2 regions of the Mesorhizobium sp. M5C.F.Ca.ET.164.01.1.1 genome follow, and region 1 is predicted to be linked to the other one. Evidence: riboswitches for the same ligand, from Rfam matches in the RefSeq annotation. Region 1 holds a riboswitch; the other holds the start of a gene.
The links. A riboswitch is a leader RNA that binds a small molecule or an ion and turns the genes downstream of it on or off. The one in region 1 is predicted to bind thiamine pyrophosphate.
Positions count from the first base shown of each region.

Region 2: another riboswitch for thiamine pyrophosphate. It lies ahead of thiB (thiamine ABC transporter substrate binding subunit); the one in region 1 lies ahead of EN807_RS10165 (hypothetical protein).

Region 1 covers NZ_SRTG01000001.1:2,062,162-2,067,001, reverse strand. Annotated here, with positions in the region: gene EN807_RS10175 (superoxide dismutase family protein) at 3-512, opposite strand; gene EN807_RS10170 (sulfite exporter TauE/SafE family protein) at 644-1,420, opposite strand; TPP riboswitch at 1,675-1,787, shown strand; gene EN807_RS10165 (hypothetical protein) at 1,778-1,984, shown strand; gene EN807_RS10160 (ABC transporter permease) at 2,010-2,810, shown strand; gene EN807_RS10155 (ABC transporter ATP-binding protein) at 2,807-3,565, shown strand; gene EN807_RS10150 (ABC transporter substrate-binding protein) at 3,568-4,575, shown strand; gene EN807_RS35465 (hypothetical protein) at 4,637-4,801, shown strand; gene EN807_RS10145 (AI-2E family transporter) at 4,834-4,840, opposite strand, start outside.
Region 2 covers NZ_SRTG01000001.1:1,425,351-1,430,190, reverse strand. Annotated here, with positions in the region: gene thiQ (thiamine ABC transporter ATP-binding protein) at 1-313, opposite strand, end outside; gene thiP (thiamine/thiamine pyrophosphate ABC transporter permease) at 310-1,929, opposite strand; gene thiB (thiamine ABC transporter substrate binding subunit) at 2,179-3,192, opposite strand; TPP riboswitch at 3,236-3,350, opposite strand; gene EN807_RS06890 (thiamine diphosphokinase) at 3,453-4,097, shown strand; gene EN807_RS06885 (ABC-F family ATP-binding cassette domain-containing protein) at 4,099-4,840, shown strand, end outside.

The sequences.
Region 1 (4,840 bases):
TTTCACTCGATCACGGCGCAGGCCTGACGATTTCCGGCATCACCTGCAGGCTGGCTTTTGTAGTCGTCCTGTCCGCCGTGGATCATCAATACCTTGCCTCGTATGGCCGTATCTCCACCATCCAGCTTGACCACGCTGTTGAAAGCCTGGGCACGCAAAACGCCGTCGGGGCCGACCCGCTGATTTGGCATATCGCCCGCGTGCGGGCCTTTCCCGGTGAGGTATCCATGTTCGGCATTCGTCGGATTGAAATGCCCACCGGCCGAGGCATGGCCGGTCTGATGGTCGCACTTTCCGGTTTCGTGAACATGGAATGCAACCCATTCACCCGCCGGCAGTCCTGTTATCTCCAACGCTATCAGCACGCCGTGCGCCGTCTCGGTCAGCGTGGCCGTTCCGTTCTTCTCGCCAGCCATGTTGACGAATTCGGCTTTCGCGGTCGCGGTGTCCTGAGCCGCTGCAGGCATCGCGACCGCCAGCGCCAACCCTGCTGTTGCAACCAATTTTTTCATTACTCGTCCTCCGGTTGTCCAAGGAAGCCAAACATCAAGGGGGTCTCTTCGTTCCATTTGGGAATTGAGTTTTTGTCTCCGGCACGGCCGCCAGGGAAGCGACGCCGACAACTTTTTCGATGTGCCTCAGTTTACACCCATTCGAAGAGTTGCGCGGTTTGCCAGCCAGCCAGCAGTATGATGAGGATACCAACGAGCCTGAGTAGCGTCTTTTCTGCGATTGACTTCACTACCCATCCGGCCATCGGCGCTGCGACTACGCCGCCAAGGATCAAGCCGGCGACAGAGAGTAGATTTTCCGTTAGCTCTCCTGCCTCCTCCCAGTGGCCGGTTAGCACCGCAAACAAGAAGGTCAGAGACACCGAGAGCGTGATGAGGAACTCGCTGGCATTTACCGTACCAATAACGTAGCGGGGCGTCCCGCCAAAACCGAGAAGGCCCGTTGTTACGATGGGTCCCCATCCGCCACCCCCTGCCGCATCGAGAAATCCACCACCAAGTCCAAGGGGAGGTACCGCGCTTGCAGGGACCGGATTGCTTGGGATACGCCGGAAGGAACGGAACAGGAGCCAAGCTCCGACGAGCGCAAGGTATGTGGTCACATATGGCTTCATGATCGCTCCCTCAAACGAGGTGAGCACAAAAGCGCCGAGAACGCCGCCGAGAACGCCAAACGGCATCAGCCGCCAGAAAAGCTTCCAGTCGATGTTGCGGTGATAGAGGTGAGCCGAACCCGAGGCCGCTGTGGTAAACAGCTCAGCCGCGTGAACTGAAGCCGAAGCGTGTGCAGGAGACACGCCAAACCCCAGCAGTGTTGTCGAGCAAACCACGCCGTAGGCCATGCCGAGAGCCCCGTCCACGGCTTGAGCTACAAACCCTACGAGCGCAAAAAGAATGAACTCTTGCATTTGGCTCTCCAACAAAGCGCGGGTCGCAATTGCCGAAAAGACAATTCACCAAACGCCTGGCATCGACAATGGAGACGACGAACGGGAAATTGTCCACTCGATCGACGCCTTTCCTGTACCTTCAGTCATTCAGCCTCTCAGGATATCGAGCGCGACCTCTCGAGTTGGTTGTTCGGGTAGCCGCACCTCCTCTGACCTGAGGTTTCACGGGTCGGGCGCGGACTTGCAGCTCCGCCCCATATCTGTTTAATTGCCGCCATCCACAGGGGTGCTCCGTATCGTCGGGGCTGAGAGATGGGCTGCAAGCCCGTAAACCCTAGAGCTGATCTGGATAATACCAGCGGAGCGAGGCGGGCGATGTTTTCTGACGTACAGATTTCTCTTTATCCGACGACCGGCGATTTCGGCGGTGTCGTCATCTCCGCGACGCTCGATGCGCTCGACCTTTGTCGCAATCGGTTGCGCATAGGCACAGGCGATATTTCGACGCTGCCGGTCGGCCGGCTCCAGGGCCATGTCACGATCGAGCTTACGGTTTCGGCCAACAGCCCGGCCCCGCGCTGATCTTTTCGCGCCAGGCAGGTCTCGCATGTCCCAATCTTTCTCCGCCGCGCCGCGAATCGCAGCCTTGTTCGCCAAGATCGGACCGGCCCTGCTATCGGTCGGCACGCTGGTTTTGGCTTGGGAGCTCTATGCGCGCATCTCGGGCATCTCACCCACGACGCTGCCCGCTCCGTCACGAGTCCTCGCCCAGGCCATCCACCAGCGTCAGGCGCTGTTCGAGAACACCGTGCCGACGATCAGCGCCACATTGGTGGGCTTCGCCTGCTCGCTGGCCGTTGCCTTCCTTCTTTCGGTGCTGATCGATTTCTTCAAGCCGCTGCGCCGCGCCCTATTCCCGGTCTTCATCATCAGCCAGACCCTGCCGCTGGTGGCGATCGCCCCGCTGATCGTTCTCTGGTTCGGCTTCGGGCTGACGCCGAAGATCATGCTGGTCGCCCTCGTGACTTTCTTTCCCATGCTGGTCGCGCTGGTGCAGGGTTATGAATCGACGGATCGGGACATCTCGGCGCTTCTGAGTTCGATGGGCGCTTCCCGCATGCGCATTTTCCTGCTGGCCCGCCTGCCCTCCTCGCTGCCATATTTCTTCGCCGGGCTGCGCATCTCGATCACCTATGCCGTGGTGGGCGCCATCTTCGCGGAATATGCCGGCGCGGCCAAAGGGCTCGGCATCTACATGCTCAACGCCAAGAACAATTTCCGGCCCGATCTCGTGCTCGCAGCCGTGCTGATCAGCGCCTTGCTCACGCTGGCCCTGTTTGCCGCCACGGTGCTGATCCAGCGCGCCGCCATGCCATGGGAGCGGCTCGATGCCGCACGAAAGTCATGAGCAGGCGGCTGGAGCTGCGCCAGGTCAGCAAGCGTTTTGGCGGCATTGACGTGCTTGCCGGCATCACCCTGCATGTCGAGCCGGGCGAATTCGTTTCAATCCTCGGCCCCTCCGGAGCCGGCAAATCCACGATCTTCAAATTGCTGACGGGTGGTCTCGAAGGCCACGGCGGCGGCGTCGACTTCGACGGGCGGCCATTGGCCGACGCGCGCCGACCGTTTGCCTTCATGCCACAACACGGTGCCCTGATGCCTTGGCGCACGGTTATCGACAACACCGCGCTGGGCTTGGAAATGCAAGGCATGTCCCGCAAGGCGGCGGGCGACAAGGTGGCGCCGCTCTTCGGCGAATTCGGCCTTGCGGGCTTCGAGCAAAAGTATCCGGCGCAGCTCTCGGGCGGAATGCGCCAGCGCGCCGCGCTGTTGCGTACCGTCGTGCAGGACCGCGCCATGCTGTTGCTCGACGAACCGTTCGGCGCACTCGACGCCCTCACGCGCACCGGCATGCAGCGCTGGCTTCAGATGATGTGGGACCGACACCGCTGGACCGTCTTGCTGATCACCCACGACGTGCGCGAGGCAGTCTTCCTGTCCGACCGCATCTATGTGCTGAGCGGCCGCCCCGCCCGCGTGCTGCGCGAAATCGCCATACCTCTTCCGCGCCCGCGCACGGATCTTGCCTCGCCGGAAGCCAGCGCCATCGAAGCCGACATCCTCGATACCCTGCTCGATCCACAGCCCGCCCAAAGGACTTGACCATGCTTTCCAGACGCCTCTTCATCGCTGCCGCATTGATCACCGGGCTCGGACCCGTCAAGTCCGTCCGCGCCCAGCAGACTGTCACCGTCGCACTAGACTGGACACCGAACACAAACCATGTCGGGCTCTATGTCGCCCAGGCGAAAGGCTTCTACGCCGAGGCCGGGCTCGACGTGCAGATCCTGCCCTACAGCGACACTGCGGCCGGTACGCTGATCGCCAACCGCGTGGCCGATTTCGGTATATTGGGATCCATAGGATTGTTCACCCAACGCACCGCCGGGGCCGACCTCGTCGCCACCTACGCAATCATGCAGACAGAAACCGGCAGGCTGGTGTTCAATGCCGACCGCGCCGATATACAGTCCCCAAGGGACCTGGACGGCCTGACCTATGGCGGTTTCGGCAGCGCCTGGGAGAATGCGCTGATCGGCACCATCATCCGCCATGATGGCGGCGAGGGCAAATTCGAAACGGTGACGCTGGGCACCTCCGCCTATGAGGCCTTGGCCAATGGCGCAGTCGATTTTACGCTCGAAGTCTACACTTGGGAGGGGATCAAAGCGGAACTTGACGGCAAGGCCCAGCGCGCCTTCCGCTACGCCGATTTCGGCGTGCCCGACCAACACACCAATTTCATTGGCTCGAGCCGGCCCTACCTCGAAAAGAACAAGGACACGGCAACCGGGTTCATCGCCGCGACCAGGCGCGGCTATGCCTTCGCCGTCGAACATCCGCAAGAAGCGGCTGATATCCTGATCGCAGCAAACAGCGACGTGCTGACCGACCGTCCGCTGATCGAAGCTTCCCTGAAGGCGCTGGTCGACGGCCACTATCTGCAAAGCCCCACCGGCGCGATCGGCATAATCGATCCAGCAAAGATGGAGGCGATCGGCGACTACCTGTTCGAGGCCGGCGCCCTGCGCGACAGCGATGGGAACCTGATCGGCGAACGCCCCGATTTCGCGGCCTATTACAGCAACGCCTATATAGCCGGCGAAAAATGAGCCCGCCGCTGTGCATATACCTCAATGCCGTGATCTTTGGCCTCGGCAGTTACGAGGCCGGTTGGCGCTCCCGAAAAGCGACCCGCTTGCCTCGACTAGCCTCGACTATTGGGTCGATCAGCAAAGCTTCATCGACGACGTGATGCCTTTGCTGGAGCGTTCGGAAGCTTTCGACGCTGGGGGTGAGCGCATCCTTCGCGAGCGATACGGCCTGCCAAGTCTTTAGGTCTAGAATCGAACAGGGGCGCGTGGCGGTGCTTATTCA
Region 2 (4,840 bases), 640 kb from region 1:
GGCCAAGGCCGACATTTCGTTCGACCGAAAGATGGGCAAAGAGATTGTTTTCCTGGAACACCATTGACACCGGCCGCGCCGAAGGCGGTTTGGCGCCGAAATCGGCGCCGCCGATCAGCACGCGGCCCGATCGCGGCGTCTCGAAGCCGGCCACCAGATTGAGCAGTGTCGATTTTCCCGAACCGCTCGGCCCCATGATGGCGGTGATCTTCGAGGCGGCGAACTCGACATCGAATAAAAACGGCGCTTCACCATAGCTGAACGAGACCTTTTCCAGCCGCACAGCCGTACCGCTTTCGCTGTTGAGCGTCATGATTTTTCTCCCCGTCCCAGCCAGTCCGCGGCCAGGACAAGCGCGAGACAGACCAGGCCGAGCAGCAATGCCAGGCCTGCCGCGTCCATAGTGCGGTAGCTGCCCATGCGCGACAGCAAGAGATAGGGCAGCGTCTGCAGGGAGTCGCTGCCGAACAGGGCAATGACGCCGAGATCGCCGAGCGACAAAGCCATCGCGAATGCGAAACCGGTGGCGAGCGGCCGCCGCAGCGACGGCCAGTCGACCAGCCGGAACCGATCCCAGCCCGAAATGCCAAGCAGCAAACAGAGCCGTTCGTGGCGTTCGCTCGCCGCATCATAGCCGGGGCGAATGGCGCGAATGGCAAACGGCATCGCCATCACTGCGTTGACGGCGACGACCATGACAGGGGCGATGGCAAAGACATCGCTGAAAGTACGCAGGAGAAGGAACCAGCCGGCGCCGATGAGGATGGGCGGCACGACGAGGACAAAGCCGGCGCCGGTATCGGTGGCGTATTCGAGCAGCGTCTTGGCGTCGACGCGACGCCTCAAGGCCAGCGCACGTCGTGCCATGACGAGCGACAGCGACAGCGCCACTGAAAGCAGCGCCGCCAGCAAGGCGAGCACGGCGCTGGTCAGCGTTGCCTGCCGCACCGCGCGCTCGGCCGCCAGCCGGCCGAGATCGGCGCCAAGGCCTGACGTCACCGTGGCCGCCATCGGCCCGGCGACGAACAGCAATGCCAGAACGATCGATGCTGCGTTCAGCACGGTCTCGGCCGTACCAGCCGAAAGATACCGGCGCGGTGCCACCGGCAGGTTGGTGTCGCCGACGGTGTTGGCGCCAAGCCGCACCAATGCAAGTACCACGATGAAGGTCAGCGCGATCTGCAGCAGTGTCAGCGTCACTGCGCGGGCAGGATCGAAATCGAAACGCAGCGCCTGATAGATGGCGACCTCCAGTGTGGTCGCGCGCGGCCCGCCGCCCAGCGTGAGCACGATGGTAAAGGAAGTGATGCAGAGCATGAAGACAAGCCCGGCGACGCCTGGCAGTGCCGCACGCAGCGTCGGCCATTCGATCAACCGGAATGCGGGTCTGGCGCCCATGCCGAGCTGGCTCGCCAGCCGCCACTGGTCGGCCGGCACTGTCGCCAGCGCCTCGAGGAACAGCCGCGTCGCCAGCGGCAGATTGAAGAAGACATGGGCTACGAGGATGCCGGACAGGCCGTATATGCCCGGCCAGCCCTGACCGCCAATCGCGGTGAGCACGCCGGCGAAATAGCCGGCACGGCCATAGAGAGCCAGAATGCCGAGTGCGGCGACGATGGCCGGCAGCGCAAGCGGCACGGCGAAGAGCTGCAGGATCAAGCCACGACCAAAGAAGCGCGGATGCCGCGACAGCGCCCGCGCAACGAACAGCGCCGGCACGACGGAAAGCAGTGTCGACAGCAAAGCCTGCCACAGCGTGAAACGGGCGACACGGAAGAGGTAGGAATCGAAAGTCGACGCGGCGCCGGTCGGGTTGCGTGTAGCTTCAAGGATGAGCCCGGCGAACGCTCCGCCGATCAGCAGCGCAACAGCGGCAAGCGCGATGGTGCCGGCGGTGACGCGGGGATCGGCAGGATATCCGGTATGCATGCCGCCCTGCCTGGTTCAACGATCGTCGAAGCAGAAAATATGGCTGAGGCCGAGTTCCCGCCCACGCTCCTCTCTCCTGCCGGACATTTCCCCCTCAAGGGGGGAGATTGGCTGCTTTACCCTCGCCTCAATCTTTCGACTGTTGCGATTGGCGAAAGCGGAAGTGACATTCGATCTCCCCCTTGAGGGGGAGACGTCCGGCAGGACAGAGGGGGGGCGCCGTAGAGTGATCATCTTTCAATCCACAAGCTACTTGCTCATCACCGACAGCCATTCGTCGACCCAGGCCTTGCGGTTGGCGGCGACCTCTTCGGGGCTGAACAGCAAAGTCTTGGTCGGCTTGACGAGCTTGTCGAAGGCCGGATTGAGCGGCTTGTCAGTTTTGCCGGCAGGAAACATCCAGTTGGTCTCGGGGATCACATCCTGGAATTTCGGCCCGCTCATAAAAGTCAGGAACTGTTTGGCCAACGGGTTGTTCGCACCCCTGGTGGTTATGCCGGCAACCTCGATCTGCAGATACTCGCCCTCCTCGAAGGACGCCGCCTGATAGCGTTCGGTGTTTTCGGCGACCATGTGATAGGCCGGCGACGTGGTATAGGACAGCACCATCGGCGCCTCACCCTTGGTGAACAGGCCATAGGCCTCGCTCCAGCCCGGCGTCACGGTGAGCACCTTTGCCTTAAGCTTGGCCCAGGCTTCCGGCGCCTTGTCGCCATAGACCGACCTCACCCACAACAGCAGGCCGAGACCGGGCGTCGAGGTGCGCGGATCCTGGATGACGATCTTCTCATCGGCATTGCCCTCGACCAATTCCTTCAGGCTCTTCGGCGGGGTCTTTAGCTTTTCGGTGTCGTAGACGACAGCGAAATAGCCATAGTCGAACGGCACGAAAATATTGTCGCTCCAGCCACCCGGCACATTGACGTCGATGACGACGCCATGCGGCGAAAACAGGCCGGTGGCCTTGGCTTCGGCCGTCAGATTGGTGTCGAGGCCGAGCACGATGTCGGCCTTGGTTGCGGCGCCTTCCAGCTTGACGCGGTTGAGCAGGGCGACGCCGTCGGCGACCGCGACGAATTCGAGAGTACAGCCGCATTCGGCCTCGAAGGCCTTCTTCACCGCGGGGCCTGGACCCCAGTCGGCGGTGAAGCTCTCATAGGTATAGACGGTGAGTTTTTCCTGCGCGGATGCCGGCCCGATGCCGGCGAGAACGGCCGCCGCAAGCAGCATTGCCGAAACAAGAGTGTATAAAAACGCGCGCATCGGCGCCTCCTTCGTTCACGTTGAAAGGAATTGAGGCGTCGGGCTGTCCGAAACGTCTAATCCCTCCGCCGGTACAAACCGGATCAGGTTCAGCGGGTTGGCATGGTTGCCTCTCAGCTGGTCCGCGAAGATCGCGTCCAGCACCCCGTTAGAGCGTTTCGACACATAGGCCCGGCCCAGGCGTGGCGCAAGCGGAAGTTTGCCGGGCATCCGGAACGCGGCCTTCCGTTTCGCAAGCAGGGCTGGTAAGGGCCACGCATATGAGCAAATTCACCATCCTGCTTGGCGGCGATCTTATCCGCACCCCGCTGCTCGACCGCCAGGTCGCTGGCACGCGTGTCATCGCCGCCGACGCCGGCATGAGCCATGCCCGGACGCTGAGCCTGACGCCGGAACTCTGGGTCGGCGACTTCGATTCGGTGCCGGCGGATTTGCCGGACGAGCTGGCCGCCGTACCCCGCCAGGTGTTTCCGGCAGAAAAGGACAAGACCGACGGCGAACTGGCTATCGCCGCCGCGCTCGAACGCGGCGCGACCAGCCTCGTGCTTGCCGGCGCGTTCGGTGGCAAGCGGACCGACCACGCCTTCTTGCACCTGGCGCTCAGCGTCCGACTGGCCGAGGCAGGGACGGAGGTGCTTTTGAGCAGCGGCGCACAGGAAGGCATCCCCTTGCCTCGCGGAAAGGCCGGCTTCGACTACGCCGATGGCACGCTGTTTTCGATTCTCGGCTTTTCCGACCTTTCCGGCCTGACCGTGACCGGCGCCAAATGGCCGCTGAACCATATCGAGATGGCGTTCGGCTCGTCGCTGACCATTTCCAATGAGGTCAAGGGCCGGCTCGAAATCGCGCTGGGCAGCGGCCGCGCGCTGTTGCTCGCCCACCCATTCCCCCTTACCGAAAGCTGACATGGCGCCGCCACTTCTCAATCTCGACGGGATAAAACTGACCTTCGGTGGCACGCCGCTGCTCGACGGAGCGGAACTGACGTCGTCGGCGGGCGACAAGATCGCTTTGGTCGGCCGCAACGGCTCGGGCAAGTCGACGTTGCTCAAGATCGCTGCGGGATTGATCGAGCCGCAGGACGGCGAGGTGTTCCGCCAGCCTTCGGCGACAGTGCGCTACCTGCCGCAAATGCCCGACATGGACGGTTTCGCCAGCGTCCGCGCCTACGTCGAGGCGGGGCTCGGACCCGCCGACGATCCCTACCGCGCCACCTATCTGATAGAGCATCTCGGCCTGTCCGGCGAGGAACCGCCGAACGATCTCTCCGGCGGCGAGGCGCGCCGTGCTGCCCTTGCCCGCGTCATGGCGCCGGAGCCCGACATTCTCCTCCTTGATGAGCCGACAAACCATCTCGACCTGTCGGTCATCGAATGGCTGGAGGAGGAGCTTGCCCGCACCTCTTCGGCACTGATCGTCATTTCGCACGACCGCCGTTTCCTCGAGCGCGTGTCACGCGCCACTGTCTGGCTCGATCGCGGCCAGACCCGCAGGCTCGACAAGGGCTTTGGCCATTTCGAGGAATGGCGCGACAACGTGCTGGAAGAAGAAGAGCGCGAGCAGCACAAGCTTGGCCGCCAGATCGTACGCGAGGAGCACTGGTTGCGCTACGGCGTGACGGCAAGGCGCAAGCGCAACATGCGCCGGC